DNA from 3 places in the Streptomyces sp. NBC_01622 genome. Region 2 is predicted to be linked to each of the others. Evidence: riboswitches for the same ligand, from Rfam matches in the RefSeq annotation. Region 2 holds a riboswitch; each other region holds the start of a gene.
What was found. Region 2 has a riboswitch for cyclic di-AMP ahead of OH768_RS08455 (peptidoglycan DD-metalloendopeptidase family protein). Riboswitches for the same ligand answer to the same signal wherever they lie in the genome.
Positions count from the first base shown of each region.

Region 1: it holds a riboswitch for cyclic di-AMP, as region 2 does, so the genes downstream of both, OH768_RS14305 (M23 family metallopeptidase) here and OH768_RS08455 (peptidoglycan DD-metalloendopeptidase family protein) in region 2, are expected to answer to the same signal.
Region 3: it holds a riboswitch for cyclic di-AMP, as region 2 does, so the genes downstream of both, OH768_RS30720 (transglycosylase SLT domain-containing protein) here and OH768_RS08455 (peptidoglycan DD-metalloendopeptidase family protein) in region 2, are expected to answer to the same signal.

Region 1 covers NZ_CP109293.1:3,213,157-3,217,590, forward strand. The annotation lists gene OH768_RS14300 (GntR family transcriptional regulator) at 152-847, opposite strand; gene OH768_RS14305 (M23 family metallopeptidase) at 1,035-1,790, opposite strand; cyclic di-AMP (ydaO/yuaA leader) riboswitch at 1,804-1,967, opposite strand; gene OH768_RS14310 (M16 family metallopeptidase) at 2,170-3,558, opposite strand; gene OH768_RS14315 (M16 family metallopeptidase) at 3,555-4,434, opposite strand, start outside.
Region 2 covers NZ_CP109293.1:1,823,880-1,828,313, forward strand. The annotation lists gene OH768_RS08440 (Glu/Leu/Phe/Val dehydrogenase dimerization domain-containing protein) at 1-147, shown strand, start outside; gene OH768_RS08445 (TetR/AcrR family transcriptional regulator) at 192-806, shown strand; gene OH768_RS08450 (SGNH/GDSL hydrolase family protein) at 909-1,694, opposite strand; gene OH768_RS08455 (peptidoglycan DD-metalloendopeptidase family protein) at 1,884-2,801, opposite strand; cyclic di-AMP (ydaO/yuaA leader) riboswitch at 2,806-2,968, opposite strand; gene OH768_RS08460 (alpha-galactosidase) at 3,270-4,434, opposite strand, start outside.
Region 3 covers NZ_CP109293.1:6,661,524-6,665,957, reverse strand. The annotation lists gene OH768_RS30725 (CocE/NonD family hydrolase) at 1-1,768, shown strand, start outside; cyclic di-AMP (ydaO/yuaA leader) riboswitch at 2,000-2,201, shown strand; gene OH768_RS30720 (transglycosylase SLT domain-containing protein) at 2,207-2,674, shown strand; gene OH768_RS30715 (HAD family hydrolase) at 2,808-3,614, opposite strand; gene OH768_RS30710 (LacI family DNA-binding transcriptional regulator) at 3,721-4,434, opposite strand, start outside.

The sequences.
Region 1 (4,434 bases), 1.4 Mb from region 2:
ATTGATGGTTGCGGTGCTTTCGCCGTAAAAACGATGTACCGCACCCACGAAGGGCTCGCCCGAATTACCGGGCGAGCCCTTCGCAATTCCATTTGCGGGCAGCAGAAATAATCCCCCGCGAATTATCCCCTCTTTGTATACGGCGCCCGTGTTAATGCCGGAGACCCGACATGTTTACGGGAGGTTGCGAAGTCCTCACGCGGTCCGTGCCGTTCGCGCCGCCGGGAAAGCGCAGCCGGTGCGCGGTGCCCGCGCGCTCGGTGTGCAGGGCGGTGATCGCCCGCGCGCGCTCGGCGTCGCCGCGCGCCACGGCGTCCACGATGGCCCCGTGCTCCGCCCAGGACTCCACGGGGTTGGCCGGCGCCTCCACCACGTACATCCAGGCGATCTTGTGCCGCAGCTGGGTCAGCATCGAGGTCAGCGCGGGGCTCCCGGAGGCCTGGGCCAGCGTCTCGTGGAACCAGCTGCCCAGGGAGCGCAGATCCTCGCTGTTGCCCCTCCTGGCGCGCTCCTGGCCCAGCCTGACGAGGCCGCGCAGCACCTTGAGGTGGGCCTCGGTACGCCGCTGGGCGGCGCGCGAGGCACCGAGCGGCTCCAGCAGCATCCGCATCTCCAGCAGGTCGGCGGCCTCCTGCTCGGTCGGTTCCGCGACGCACGCGCCCGCGTGCCGCCGGGTCACCACGAACCCCTCCGCCTCCAGCGTGCGCAGGGCCTCCCGCACGGGGACGCGCGAGACGCCGTACCGGCGCGCGAGGAGTTCCTCCGTGAGCCGGCCGCCGCGCTCGTAGACACCGGCGACGATGTCGTCCCGGATCGCCGTGCATACCGAGTGCGCCGGAATACGCATGTCCGACCTCCGCCTTAATCCCCGTGAAACGTCGACGATTGACGTGTGTTCCGTGACTCTATTGCAATCAGCGGGAATTTCCGATGGCGGACCGGAATCCATGGATATTTTTTGGACAGGAGGGGTCCGGAAACGCCGAAAGCCCCGGCCTGCGGGCCGGGGCTCCGGGAAGTGGGGTGGTGCGTCGTCAGACGTTGACGTCGTGCTTGCGGAGGTAGGCGACGGGGTCGACGTCCGAGCCGTACTCGGCGGTCGTGCGGGCCTCGAAGTGGAGGTGCGGTCCGGTGACGTTGCCGGTCGCCCCGGAGAGGCCGATCTGCTGACCCGGGGTGACCTTCTGGCCGACGGAGACGCCGATGGACGACAGGTGGCCGTACATGGTGTACATGCCGTCGGCCATCTTGATCACGACCTGGTTGCCGTACGAGCCGCCCCAGCCGGCCTCGACGACGGTGCCGGAGCCCACCGCGTGGACGCTGGTGCCGGTCGAGGCGTGGAAGTCGATGCCCGTGTGGGCGCCGGAGGACCACAGGGAGCCACCGGTCTTGTAGCCGGTGGACACATAGGAGTTGGCGACCGGCGCGACGAAGGTGTTGAGCCTCTTGCGCTCGGCCTCACGGGCGGCGCGCGCCTGGGCCTCACGGGCCGCCTCGGCCTGGGCGGCGGCCTTGGCGCGGGCGGTCTCCTCGGCGAGCGTCTCGGCGGCGGCCCGCCGCTGGGCGACGGCCTGGGCGTCGATCTTCTCGGCCACGGAGTCGCCGATGGCGACGACGGGCGTGAGGCCGGTCTGTTCGGGGGCGGGCTCGGCGGCGAACGCGGGGGCGCTGGCCAGGGTGCCGACGACTCCGGTGGTGGCGAACGCGGCGACGCTCGCGGCGCGAACGGTGGTGCGGTGGGTCCGGCTCGGGCGACGGTGCTTCCCGGTGGCGCGGGTGAACGCCATGAAGTGGCTGGTCCTTTCCTTCCTTCTCGCCTACCGGGTTAGCTGACGGGTTCGGAGCAGGAAGGTCTCCTACGGACTCCCCCGCCACGCGCGCGGGCGTCCGATTCACCCCAGGGACTCATGTGGGTCCCCGGCTCCCCTGGCTCGCGCCGTACGGGGACTCGGCGATGACTGTCCGGTGCCGCGAGTGCGGCGCGGTGCCTGACGGACAGCCGGACCGACGCTAAGGGGGGCCACTTTCAATCCCCAAACGGATCACGGTTTTTGTAGCGCATGCCACAGGGCAGACAGGCAACCTCTCCCCCAATTCGGACAATAGGGAGCCCTGATGGCGGTTCAGTCATCAGGGCTCCCCCACGCGCGCGTGCCGCTGTTCCGACTACTCCGCCGGAACGACGGTCACTTCGCCGATACCGAGGGCCTCGACGGGCTCCTTGATCTGCTCCGCGTCGCCGACGAGGATCGTCACCAGACGGTCCACCGGGAAGGCGTTGACAACCGCCGCGGTGGCCTCCACGGTGCCGGTCGCGGCGAGCTGCTGGTACAGCGTCGCCTGGTACTCGTCGGGCAGGTGTTGCTCGACCTGGTCGGCCAGCGTGCTCGCCACGGCCGCGGCGGTCTCGTACTTGAGCGGCGCCACCCCGACGAGGTTCTGTACGGCGATGTCCCGCTCGGCGTCGGTGAGTCCGCCCTCGGCGAGCTTGCGGAGCACCGTCCACAGGTCGTCCAGGGCGGGACCCGTGTTCGGGGTGTCCACGGAGCCGCTGATGGCGAGCATCGAGGCGCCCGTGCCGTCGGGTGCCGAACGCAGCACCTGGCCGAAGGCCCGCACACCGTAGGTGTAGCCCTTCTCCTCGCGCAGGACGCGGTCCAGGCGGGAGGTGAGGGTGCCGCCGAGGCAGTACGTGCCGAGCACCTGCGCCGGCCACACGCGGTCGTGCCGGTCGGCTCCGACGCGGCCGATGAGCAGCTGCGTCTGGACGGCGCCGGGCCGGTGCACGATCACGACCCGCCCGGTGTCGTCGGCGGTCACCGGCGGCACGGGGCGCGGCTGGCCGGCGGGGCCGGTCCACGAGCCCAGGGTGTCGGCGAGCAGCGCGTCCAGGTCGATGCCGGTGAGGTCGCCGACGACCACGACGGTGGCGGTCGCGGGGCGGACGTGCCGGTCGTAGAAGGCGCGTACGGCCCCGGAGTCGATCTTCTGGACGGTCTCCTCGGTACCCTGGCGCGGGCGCGACATGCGCGAGCTCGCCGGGAACAGCTCCTTGGAGAGCTCCTTGGCCGCGCGGCGGGACGGGTTGGCCGTCTCGTGCGGGATCTCGTCGAGGCGGTTGCGGACCAGCCGCTCGACCTCGCTGTCCGCGAAGGCGGGCGCCCTGAGGGCGTCCGACAGCAGGCCGAGGCCCTTGACCAGGCGCGAGGCCGGGACCTCCAGGCTCAGGCGCAGTCCGGGGTGGTCGGCGTGCGCATCGAGAGTGGCGCCGGAGCGCTCCAGCTCGGCGGCGAACTCCTCGGCGGAGTGCTTGTCGGTGCCCTCGGAGAAGGCACGCGCGGTGATCGTGGCGACGCCGTCCAGGCCTGCCGGTTCGGCTTCCAGGGGTGCGTCGAGAAGCACCTCGACGGCGACGACCTGCTGGCCGGGCCGGTGGCAGCGCAGGACCGTCAGGCCGTTGCCGAGCGTCCCGCGCTCGGGCGCCGGGAAGGCCCACGGCCTGGCCTCGCCCGCCTGGGGCTGCGGGTGGAATTCCATCGTGGCGAGCTCGGTCACTTGGCCGCCTCCTCGTTCTCGTCGCCGGCCTCGGCCGCTGCTACTTCGTCGGCGTCATTGTCGGCATCCTCGTCCGCGATCGGCTCGTAAACGAGCACCGCGCGGTTGTCGGGCCGCAGGCGCGTCTTGGCGACCTCCTGGACCTCCTCCGCCGTCACGTCCAGGACGCGCTGTACGGCGGTCAGGGCGAGCTGCGGGTCGCCGAACAGGACGGCGTAGCGGCACAGTTCGTCCGCGCGGCCCGCGACCGTGCCGAGCCGGTCCAGCCACTCGCGCTCCAACTGGGCCTGGGCGCGCTCCATTTCCTCGGCCGTGGGGCCCTCCGCGGCGAACCGGGCGAGCTCCTCGTCGATGGCTGCCTCGATGACGGGCACCTCGACGTCACCGGACGTCTTGACGTCCAGCCACCCCAGGGAGGGCGCTCCGGCCAGCCGCAGCAGACCGAAGCCGGCCGCGACGGCCGTACGGTCGCGCCGTACAAGGCGGTTGTAGAGGAGCGAGGACTCGCCGCCGCCGAGGATGGTGAGGGCCAGGTCGGCCGCGTCGGACGCGCGCGTGCCGTCCTCCGGGAGCCGGTAGGCGCACATCAGGGCGCGGGCCGGGACCTCCTCCTCGACGATCTCGCGCAGTTCGCCGCCCATCGTGTCGGGCAGTGAGCCGTCACGGGGTGTGGGCTTGCCGTCGTGCGAGGCGATGGACCCGAAGTACCTCTCGATCCAGGCGAGCGTCTGCTCGGGGTCGATGTCGCCGACCACGGACAGGACCGCGTTGTTGGGCGCGTAGTAGGTGCGGAAGAACGCGCGGGCGTCCTCCAGGGTGGCCGCGTCCAGGTCCGCCATCGAGCCGATGGGCGTGTGGTGGTAGGGGTGGCCCTCC
Region 2 (4,434 bases):
GCCCACACCCGGCGTTCGATGCGCGCCCTGATCGAGCTGATGCTGGCCCGCGCGGAGGCCGACGGCACGACACCGCGCGCCGCCGCGCACGCCATCGTCGCCGACCGGCTGCCGGTCATCGCGGAGCGGTTCGGCTGGTACCGGTGAGGCACGGGGCAACAGCTTCGCGGGCCACGGAATAAGGTGGCCGGGTGGCGAGAGTGCGGTTGGGTGTGGCGGAGCGGCGTGCGGAGTTGCTGCGGGCCGCGGTCGAGCAGATCGAGGCGCGGGGTGTGGCGGCGGTCAGGATCGCCGATGTGGCCTCGGCGCTCGGGGTGAGCAACGCGCTGGTGCTCTATCACTTCTCGACCAAGGAGAAGCTGGTCGCCGCCGCGTTCGCTCATGCCGCCGAGGACGATCTCGCGCATCTGCGCAAGCTGCTCGGCCGGCGGACGACCGCGCTGCGCCGGCTGCGTGCGGCGGTGCGCTGGTACGCGCCGACCGGGCAGGCCAAGGGGTGGCGGCTGTGGATCGAGGGCTGGGCGGCGGCGCTGCGCGAACCCGCCCTGCTGGAGGTCACGCGCGATCTCGACCGGCAGTGGAAGCAGGCGCTCGCGGAGGTCGTCGCCGAGGGGGTGATCGCGGGCGAGTTCCACTGCGCGGACCCGAACGCCGCGGCCCTGCGCCTCACGGCTCTCCTGGACGGTCTGGCCGTACAGATGACGGCGTACGCGGGCGCGGTGTCGCGGACGCGGGCCCTGGAGTGGGTCGACGAGGCGCTCGCGCGGGAACTCGGCCTGGAGCGGGCGGCGTTGACCGCTCCCTGAAACGGGCGGTACCGGACGGAGTTCTCCGGCATCGGGGAACGGCCCGCGGTCGCTCTCACACCCCGGGCACGTCCTCCTCGGCGCGTCGCTCCCGTCGTTCCGTCAAGCGACCGACTCGATCCGCATCTTGATGTCGTCGGGCGACAGCGCGCCCTTGGCCTCCACGTGGTCGCCCGAGGACTCGCCGCGCAGTCGGCGTCCGATCCACGGCACCAGGTACTCGCGCGCCCAGTGCACGTCGTCGCGGCGGATGTCGAGCGTGCCGCGCGGCGGAAGCGGCGGCCAGGGCTGGTCCGGGTCGGCCGGGACCTCGACGCCGAGGACCTGACCGGCGCGGAGCGCCACGCGCGTGTGGCCCTCGGGAGAGAGGTGGAGCCGGTCGCCGTCCCAGGCCCGGCGGTCCTGGACCGTCTTCAGAGACCACAGGTCGAGCACCGGGCAGCCGTAGCGGTCGGCGATGGCACGCACATGCCCGTTGTAGGTGGCGATCTTGCCGCGCAGATGCTTGAGCACCGGCACACCACGGGTGTCGAAGCCGGTCGTCACCAGGACGGTGCCGACGGCGGAGGTGAGGTCGGCGACCGCGCGTTCGAAGCGCTCGGCCACCTCGTCGGGGTCGGTGCCGGGACGGATGATGTCGTTGCCGCCCGCGCAGAAGGAGACCAGGTCGGGGCCGATCTCCTTGGCCCGGGTGAGCTGGTCGGCCACGATCTGGTCGAGCAGTTTCCCGCGCACGGCGAGGTTGGTGTACTCGAAGTCGCCCTCGGGCCGCCGGTCCGCGAGCAGTACCGCGAACCGGTCGGCCCAGCCGACCATCGCCCCGTCGGGCCCGGGGTCGCCGACGCCCTCGGTGAAGCTGTCCCCCACCGCCACGTACGACCCGATCACTGATCTGTTGCCACTCTTCGAATCGTTAGCCACGGCAACCATAGTTCACCCTGGTGTGTGACCTACGCGATCGTAATATGGGGTTGACGGACGGTGAGATAAGCCACTTGTAAAGGGTTGTCCAAAGTCGGAATAAGCCCCTGGTCAGGGGCGTTGACCCCGGGAACTGCCCTGCACCGGGCCCTGATGTCAGCCGACGGTGACGCCGTGCGAGCGGAGGTAGGCGACCGGGTCCACGTCCGAGCCGTAGTACGGAGTGGTCCGGATCTCGAAGTGCAGGTGCGGGCCGGTCACATTGCCGGTCGCGCCGGAAAGGCCGATCTGCTGACCCTCGGTCACGGTCTGGCCGGCCGAGACGGACAGCTGCGACATGTGGGCGTACTGCGAGTACTCGCCGTCCGCATGCCGGATGACGACCTCGTTGCCGTAGGCGCCGTCGTAGGCCGCCGAGACGACCGTACCTGCGGCGACCGCCTTGACGGTGGTGCCGGTCGGGACGACGAAGTCGACGCCCGTGTGATAGCCGCTGGACCACATGCTGCCCGCGACGTGGTAGCCGGTACCGATGGTGCCGCCGGTCACGGGGAGGGTGTAGCCGCTGGAGGTGCTGGTGGTGTCGGCGCTCTGGGTGGCGGTCGTCTTCTTCGAAGAGGAGGACGAAGTGGACGAAGTGCCGGACGACTTGGCCGTGCTCGCCCCGGTGTCCGTGCTCGTGCTCGTCGTGGCCTTCTTGCCGAGGGAGAGCTTGAGGCCCGGGTGGATCAGCGAGGGGTCGGCGCCGATGGCCTCGCGGTTGTCCTGGTAGATCTTCTTCCAACCGCCGGTGACGTCCTGGTCCTCGGCGATCTTCGCGAGCCAGTCGCCCGCCTTCACCGAATACGTCTTGACGCCTTCGGTCTTGGCGGTCGCCGCCTTCTGCGTCACCGTCTTCTCAGTTGCCGGAACCGATTGAACGGCCTTTTCCGGAGCGGAAGTCGAAGTGGCCGCATGGGCGCCGGTGGCCCCCATGAGCGGAAGGGCGAGCGCGGCACCGCCGGTTCCGGCTAGGGCTATCGAGCGGGTGAGGCGCTGGGACTTGGGACGGCGGTGCTTACCCTTCGCGGGCATGACGAATTCCTCTCCGGCGCCTGCGGGGTGAGCTGTCGGGTGCGGGCTGGAGATGCCCGGCCGCGCGCTGGGCGCGGCTTTACCCCAAGCCCGTTCCGGAGACCGGAACAGGCGTCCTACCTGTGGGTCCCCCGCTCCTGCCGCATACGGGTGGGTGTGTGCGGAGTCCGGTCGGCGGCAGGATTGGGCGTCCGTCCGGATTGGTGGCGAACGTAAGCGAGGAAGACGCAAAGGGACAAGCAGGAGGTTCCACGGTTTTGTGTTTCTTGTGATCTCCTGTGGGAATTCACAGTCACCCTGCGTGAATTCCCACCCGACTTCGCCCTCAATTCCCCTGGAAAAGCATGTCAATTACGTGAACATGACGAGCGACGTACGGTCACGGATATGACGCTGCTCACGTACAACCCCTCAGCTTCCCTTATTCCAGAGCGAGTTGTAACGAAGGCTGCAATTCGGACAGAAGGCTCAGATGCGACGCAGCCGGAGAACCGTCGCATCGAGGTCACCCCGCAGCCCGGTCCGCAGCCCGTGGTGCAACAGGACAGCGCCTCGGTGGACTTCGCCCGTTTCGAGGCATTCGTACGACGCCGCCGGGTCGAGTCCGCGCAGCCGGAGCGCCGGTACCGGCTCGCCGTAGTGCTGCGCCTGGAGCAGGGCGAGGACGACGCTCTCGTCGCCGCGCGTGTACTGCACGGCGCTCAGTCCGCCGGTCGGCGGGCGCAGCCGGTGGAGGTCGCCGTGCTGCACGAGCGGCCGGATCTCCTTGTAGAGGCCGATCCACTCGCGGGCCTCGGCTAGTTCCTCCTCGGTCCACTCCGAGAGGTCGCCGCCCACGCCGAGCACCCCGGCCATGGCACTCACGAACCGGAAGCGCAGGCTGCTGACCCGGTCGTTGAGCTGGGTGTTCGGGCTGTCGGTGACCCAGGCGGCCATCACGCGCGCGGGGTGGATCTGGCTGAAGCCGTGCTGGATGGCGAGCCGGTCGAGCGGGTCGGTGTTGTCCGAGGTCCACACCTGGTCCGTACGGCTGAGGATGCCGAGGTCGATCCGGCCGCCGCCGCCCGAGCAGGACTCGAAGGCCACACCGGGGTGGGCCTCCCGCAGCCGGTCCAACAGGGCGTACAACGCGCGCACATGGTCGACCCAGAGGCGCTGCGGATAGGCGTCGCCGGGCCAGCCCGCGTCGGTGAAGCAGCGGTTGAAGTCCCACTTCACATAGTCGATGGGGGCGCTGGAGAGGAGGCCGTCGAGCTGCTCCCAGAGATACTCCTGGACGTCCTCGCGGGCGAGGTTGAGGACGAGCTGATTGCGGAACTCCGTCCGCTTTCGCCCCTCCTGGTACTGCACCCAGTCCGGGTGGGCGCGGTAGAGGTCGCTGTCCGGGTTGATCATCTCGGGCTCGACCCAGATGCCGAACTGCATGCCCAGTGAGTGGACGCGGTCGGCGAGCGGCTTGAGGCCGGCGGGGAAGCGGTCCGGGTTGGGGGTCCAGTCGCCGAGTCCGGCACGGTCGCTGGTGCGGGCGCCGAACCAGCCGTCGTCGACCACGAACAGCTCGACGCCGGCCGCCGCCGCACGCTGCGCGAGCACCTCCTGCTGCTCCTCGGAGATGTCGAACTGCGTGGCCTCC
Region 3 (4,434 bases), 4.8 Mb from region 2:
GGGCACACCCGGCGACGAGTACGACGCGCAGGAACTCGCCGACGGCGTCGAGGTCGTCAACTGGCTTGCCGCACAACCCTGGTGCACCGGAAAGGTGGGCATGTTCGGCATCTCCTGGGGCGGCTTCAACTCCCTCCAGATCGCCGCCCTCGCCCCGGAGCCGTTGAAGGCGATCGTCACGGTCTGCGCCACGGACGACCGCTACGACAACGACGTGCACTACATGGGCGGTTCGGCCCTCGCCGTCGACCTGCACGCCTGGGCGGCCACCATGCTCGCCTTCGTCGCCCGCCCGCCGGACCCCGAGTACGCGGGCCTGATCTGGCGCGACATGTGGCTCAAGCGCCTCGAACGGATCGACCCGTTCATCCACACCTGGCTCGCCCACCAGCTCCGCGACGACTACTGGAAGCACGGCAGCGTCTGCGAGGACTACGGCGCGATCCGGGCGGCCGTCCTCGCGGTGGGCGGCTGGCACGACCCGTACCGCGACACGGTCCTACGGCTCGTCGAACACCTCCCGCCCGACCGGGTGCGCGGCCTGATCGGGCCGTGGTCCCACCAGTACCCCGACCGGGGCCTGCCGCCAGGACCCGCGATCGGCTTCCTCCAGGAGACCCTCCGCTGGTGGGACCACTGGCTGAAGCCTGCATCCGACAGTGCCTCCGGCACGGGGGACACCGGAGTCACCGCCGACCCGCTCCTGCGCGCCTACGTCAGCGACTCGCATCCTCCGGCCACGGTCTACGACACCCTGCCCGGCCGTTGGGTCGGCGAGCCCGCGTGGCCCTCGCCGCACGTGAAGACGACGACGTACGGTCTGCGGGGCGCGCCCGTCGTGGTCCGCTCCCCCATGCACACCGGTGTGGACGCGGGCCGTTTCTTCCCGTTCGGGAACGACGCCGACCTGCCGCCGGACCAGCGGGACGAGGACGCGCGGTCGGCGTGCTTCGAGTTCGAGGTGCCGGCCGAGACGTGGGTGCTGGGGCGGCCGAGGGTGCGGCTGCGGCTGACGAGTGAGGTGGAGCGCGGGCAGGTGATCGCCCGGCTGTGCGATGTCGCCCCGGACGGTTCCTCGACGCTGGTCACCCGGGGGGTGCTGAACCTGTCGGCTCGGCACGGGCGGGACCGGGCGGTGCCGTGGACGCCGGGCGCCACGGAGGACGTGACCTTCGAGCTGAACGCCATCGGGCACGCGTTCCCGCCCGGGCATCGCATCCGGCTCGCGGTGTCGTCGGCGTACTGGCCGTGGATCTGGCCGCAGCCGGAGTCGGGGGCGGGGTTCACGTTGGATCCGGAGGGGAGTGCGCTGGAACTTCCCGTGCGGGAGCGGGAGTTGACCTACGACATTCGCTTCGACGAGCCCGAGGAGGCCGCGCCGATCGGGGTCAACTACCCGGCCACGCTGGACGAGCCGCGGCCCGAGCGGCTGGTCGTGCGGGACGTGGCGAAGGGCGAGTGGCGGCTGGAGGTGGATCCCCGGTACGGCGGCACGCGTGTGTATCCGGACGGGCTTGAGTTCACCGAGGACGCGCTGGAGACGTACACGATCGACGAGTCGGATCCGTTGTCCGCCCGTACGCGGTCCGATTGGACGATCCGGCTGCATCGGCCGGAGCTGGGATGGGACACGACCGTGCGCACGCGGTCCGAGATCACTTGCGACGAAACGGACTTTATTACCTCGAATGAGGTGATCTGCACCGAGGGCAGCGAAGTGATCTTTCATCGCACCTGGGAGAAAAGGATTCCGAGAACTGCCAGTTGAGGACGAATGCCCGATTTGCCGTTCTTAATCCCGTCGTGAGTTGGGTCACGTATTTCTGTGGGTGACCTGTGGTCCTGTGTTTTTAGGTTTCCCCTTGCGGCTATTGACAGTTGAACCTTGGCTTACGCAAAGGATCAACTGCCCCATACGCCTCAGATCAAGGTCAATACGGGTTAGGTGTGATTCCGCCACTTGTTCCGGACATGTGCTCTCGCATAGTTTCCGGGCCTGTCGAGCGGAACGCCGAATCCTGCCGCCGCCCGGCATCCCAGTCACGAACTTCTCGCACGGCAGGAGCGGGGGACCCAGGTAAGTCGCCGGACCGGTCAGCACGACCGGGACGGCTTGGGGTTAAGTCACGTCCGTGAGGGCGTGGCCGGGCACCTCCCAGCCCGAACCCGACAGCTCACCTCGCAGGCGACGGAGAGGAACCTCGTCATGCCTGCATCCGCTCAGTCCCGCCGCGCCCGCCTTGTCCGCCGTGTCGTTGTCGCCGGTACCGGTGTCGCGATCCTCGCCCTGCCCGTCGTGGGGGCGACCACCGCCTCGGCCGCCACGACCTCGTCGACCACGGTCGCCGGGTACCCCAACACCCTTGACGGGTGGATCCGTGAGTCGCTCGCGATCATGGCGCAGAAGGGGATTCCGGGGACGTACAACGGGATCTACCGGAACGTGATCCGTGAGTCGTCCGGCAACCCGTACGCGATCAACAACTGGGACTCCAACGCGGCGGCCGGTACGCCGTCGAAGGGGCTGCTCCAGGTCATCGACCCGACGTTCAACGCGTATCACGTTGCCGGGACTTCGTTCGACCCGTATGACCCGGTTGCGAACATCACGGCTGCTTGCAACTACGCGGCGGCGGTGTACGGGTCGATCGACAACGTTTACGGGGCTTACTAGAAACGTGGGACCAGTCACGACGGGTTGTTTGTGCGTCTGACGCGCCGTCGTGGCTGGTCGCGCCCGCGCGGCGGAGCCGCAAATTGACACAGCCCCGCGCCCCCGAATGGGCCCCTTCGGCGCCATTCAAAGCTCAGCCGAAGAGTCTTTCCAGTACCACCGCGATGCCGTCGTCCTCGTTCGATGACGTCACCTCGTCCGCCACCGCCTTGAGTTCGGGGTGGGCGTTCGCCATCGCCACTCCATGTGCCGCCCAGTCGAACATCGGGATGTCGTTCGGCATGTCGCCGAAGGCGATGGTGTCGGAGGGGTGGAGGCCGAGGTGTCGGGCGGCGAGGGCGAGGCCCGTCGCCTTGGTGATGCCGAGTGGCTGGAGTTCGACGGTGCCGGGGCCCGACATGGTGACCGAGGCCAGTGAACCGACCACCGAGCGCGCCGTGGACGCCAACTCGTCGTCCTCCAGGGCCGGGTGACGGAGCAGCACCTTGCTGATCGGTTCGGACCACAAGTCGTCGCGCTTGCCCACCCGCACTGCGGGCAGCGTGGGGTGCGGCATCAGGTAGCCGGGCTCGATCAGCGTGAGGCCGTCCACTCCGTCCTGGTCGACCGCCGCGTACACCTGGCCCACTTCCGCCTCGATCTTGCCGAGCGCGGTCTCCGCCAACTCCCGGTCCAGGGTGACCGACCAGAGCAGACGGTCCGCGCCGGCGTCGTACAACTGCGCGCCCTGTCCGCACACCGCGAGCCCCCTGCTGCCGAGGTCTTCGAGGAGCGGTCGCACCCTCGGGGCGGGCCGGCCGGTGACGACCAGGTGCCGGGCGCCGGCCGCCGTCGCCCTCGCCAGTGCGATGCGGGACCGGTCGGAGAGTGTGTCGTCGCCGCGCAGCAGCGTTCCGTCCAGGTCGGTGGCGATCAGTGCATATGCGAGGGGTGCGGCCATGATCAGAGAATACGGATGGAACGCCCCACCGACTCGACACGAACCGGACGGCTGCTGCCTTCACATCCGTTGACCCGAGTTCCGGTTGGTTTGACAGTTACGGCGGTTATGCCGACTCCCGGACCACCAGTTCGGTGGGCAGGATCACGCCCGCCGTGTCCTCGCCGGCGATCTGAGCCAGCAGCATGCGGACCATCTCGGCGCTGATGCGGTCGTAGGGCTGCCGCATGGTGGTGAGTGCCGGGGTGATCGCCGTGGCCGCCGCCGAGTCGTCGAAGCCTCCGACAGCGATGTCATCCGGGACCGAACGGCCGGATTGCTGGAGGGTGTTGACGACTCCTAGGGCCATGAGGTCCGAGGCCACGAACACCGCGTCTATGTCGGGGGCCTGGGTGAGGAGTCGGCGGGCTGCTTCCTCGCCTCCCGTGCGGCGGTAGTCGCCCTCCACCACGAGTGCGGGGTCGTGGGGCAAGCCCGCCTCCGTGAGGACGTCCCGGTAACCGGCCAGGCGGTCGGGGCCGCCGGGGGCGTCGAGCGGGCCGGTGACCATGGCGATGCGGCGTCTGCCCCGGGAGATGAGGTGGCGGACCATCTCCTGGGCGCCGTCGCGGTCGGCTGCGGCCACGTAGCTGTACTTGGAGGCGGGGCCGAGCGGTTTGCCGCAGGCCACCAACGCGATGCCGGCGTCGCGGAGTTCGGCCGCCACCGGGTCGCCGCTGTGGTTGGAGACGAGCAGCACGCCGTCCACGTGGCCCGAGGTGATGTAGCGGGTGAGGCGGCGGCGGTCGTCCTTGGAGGAGGCCAGCATCAGGAGCAGGGG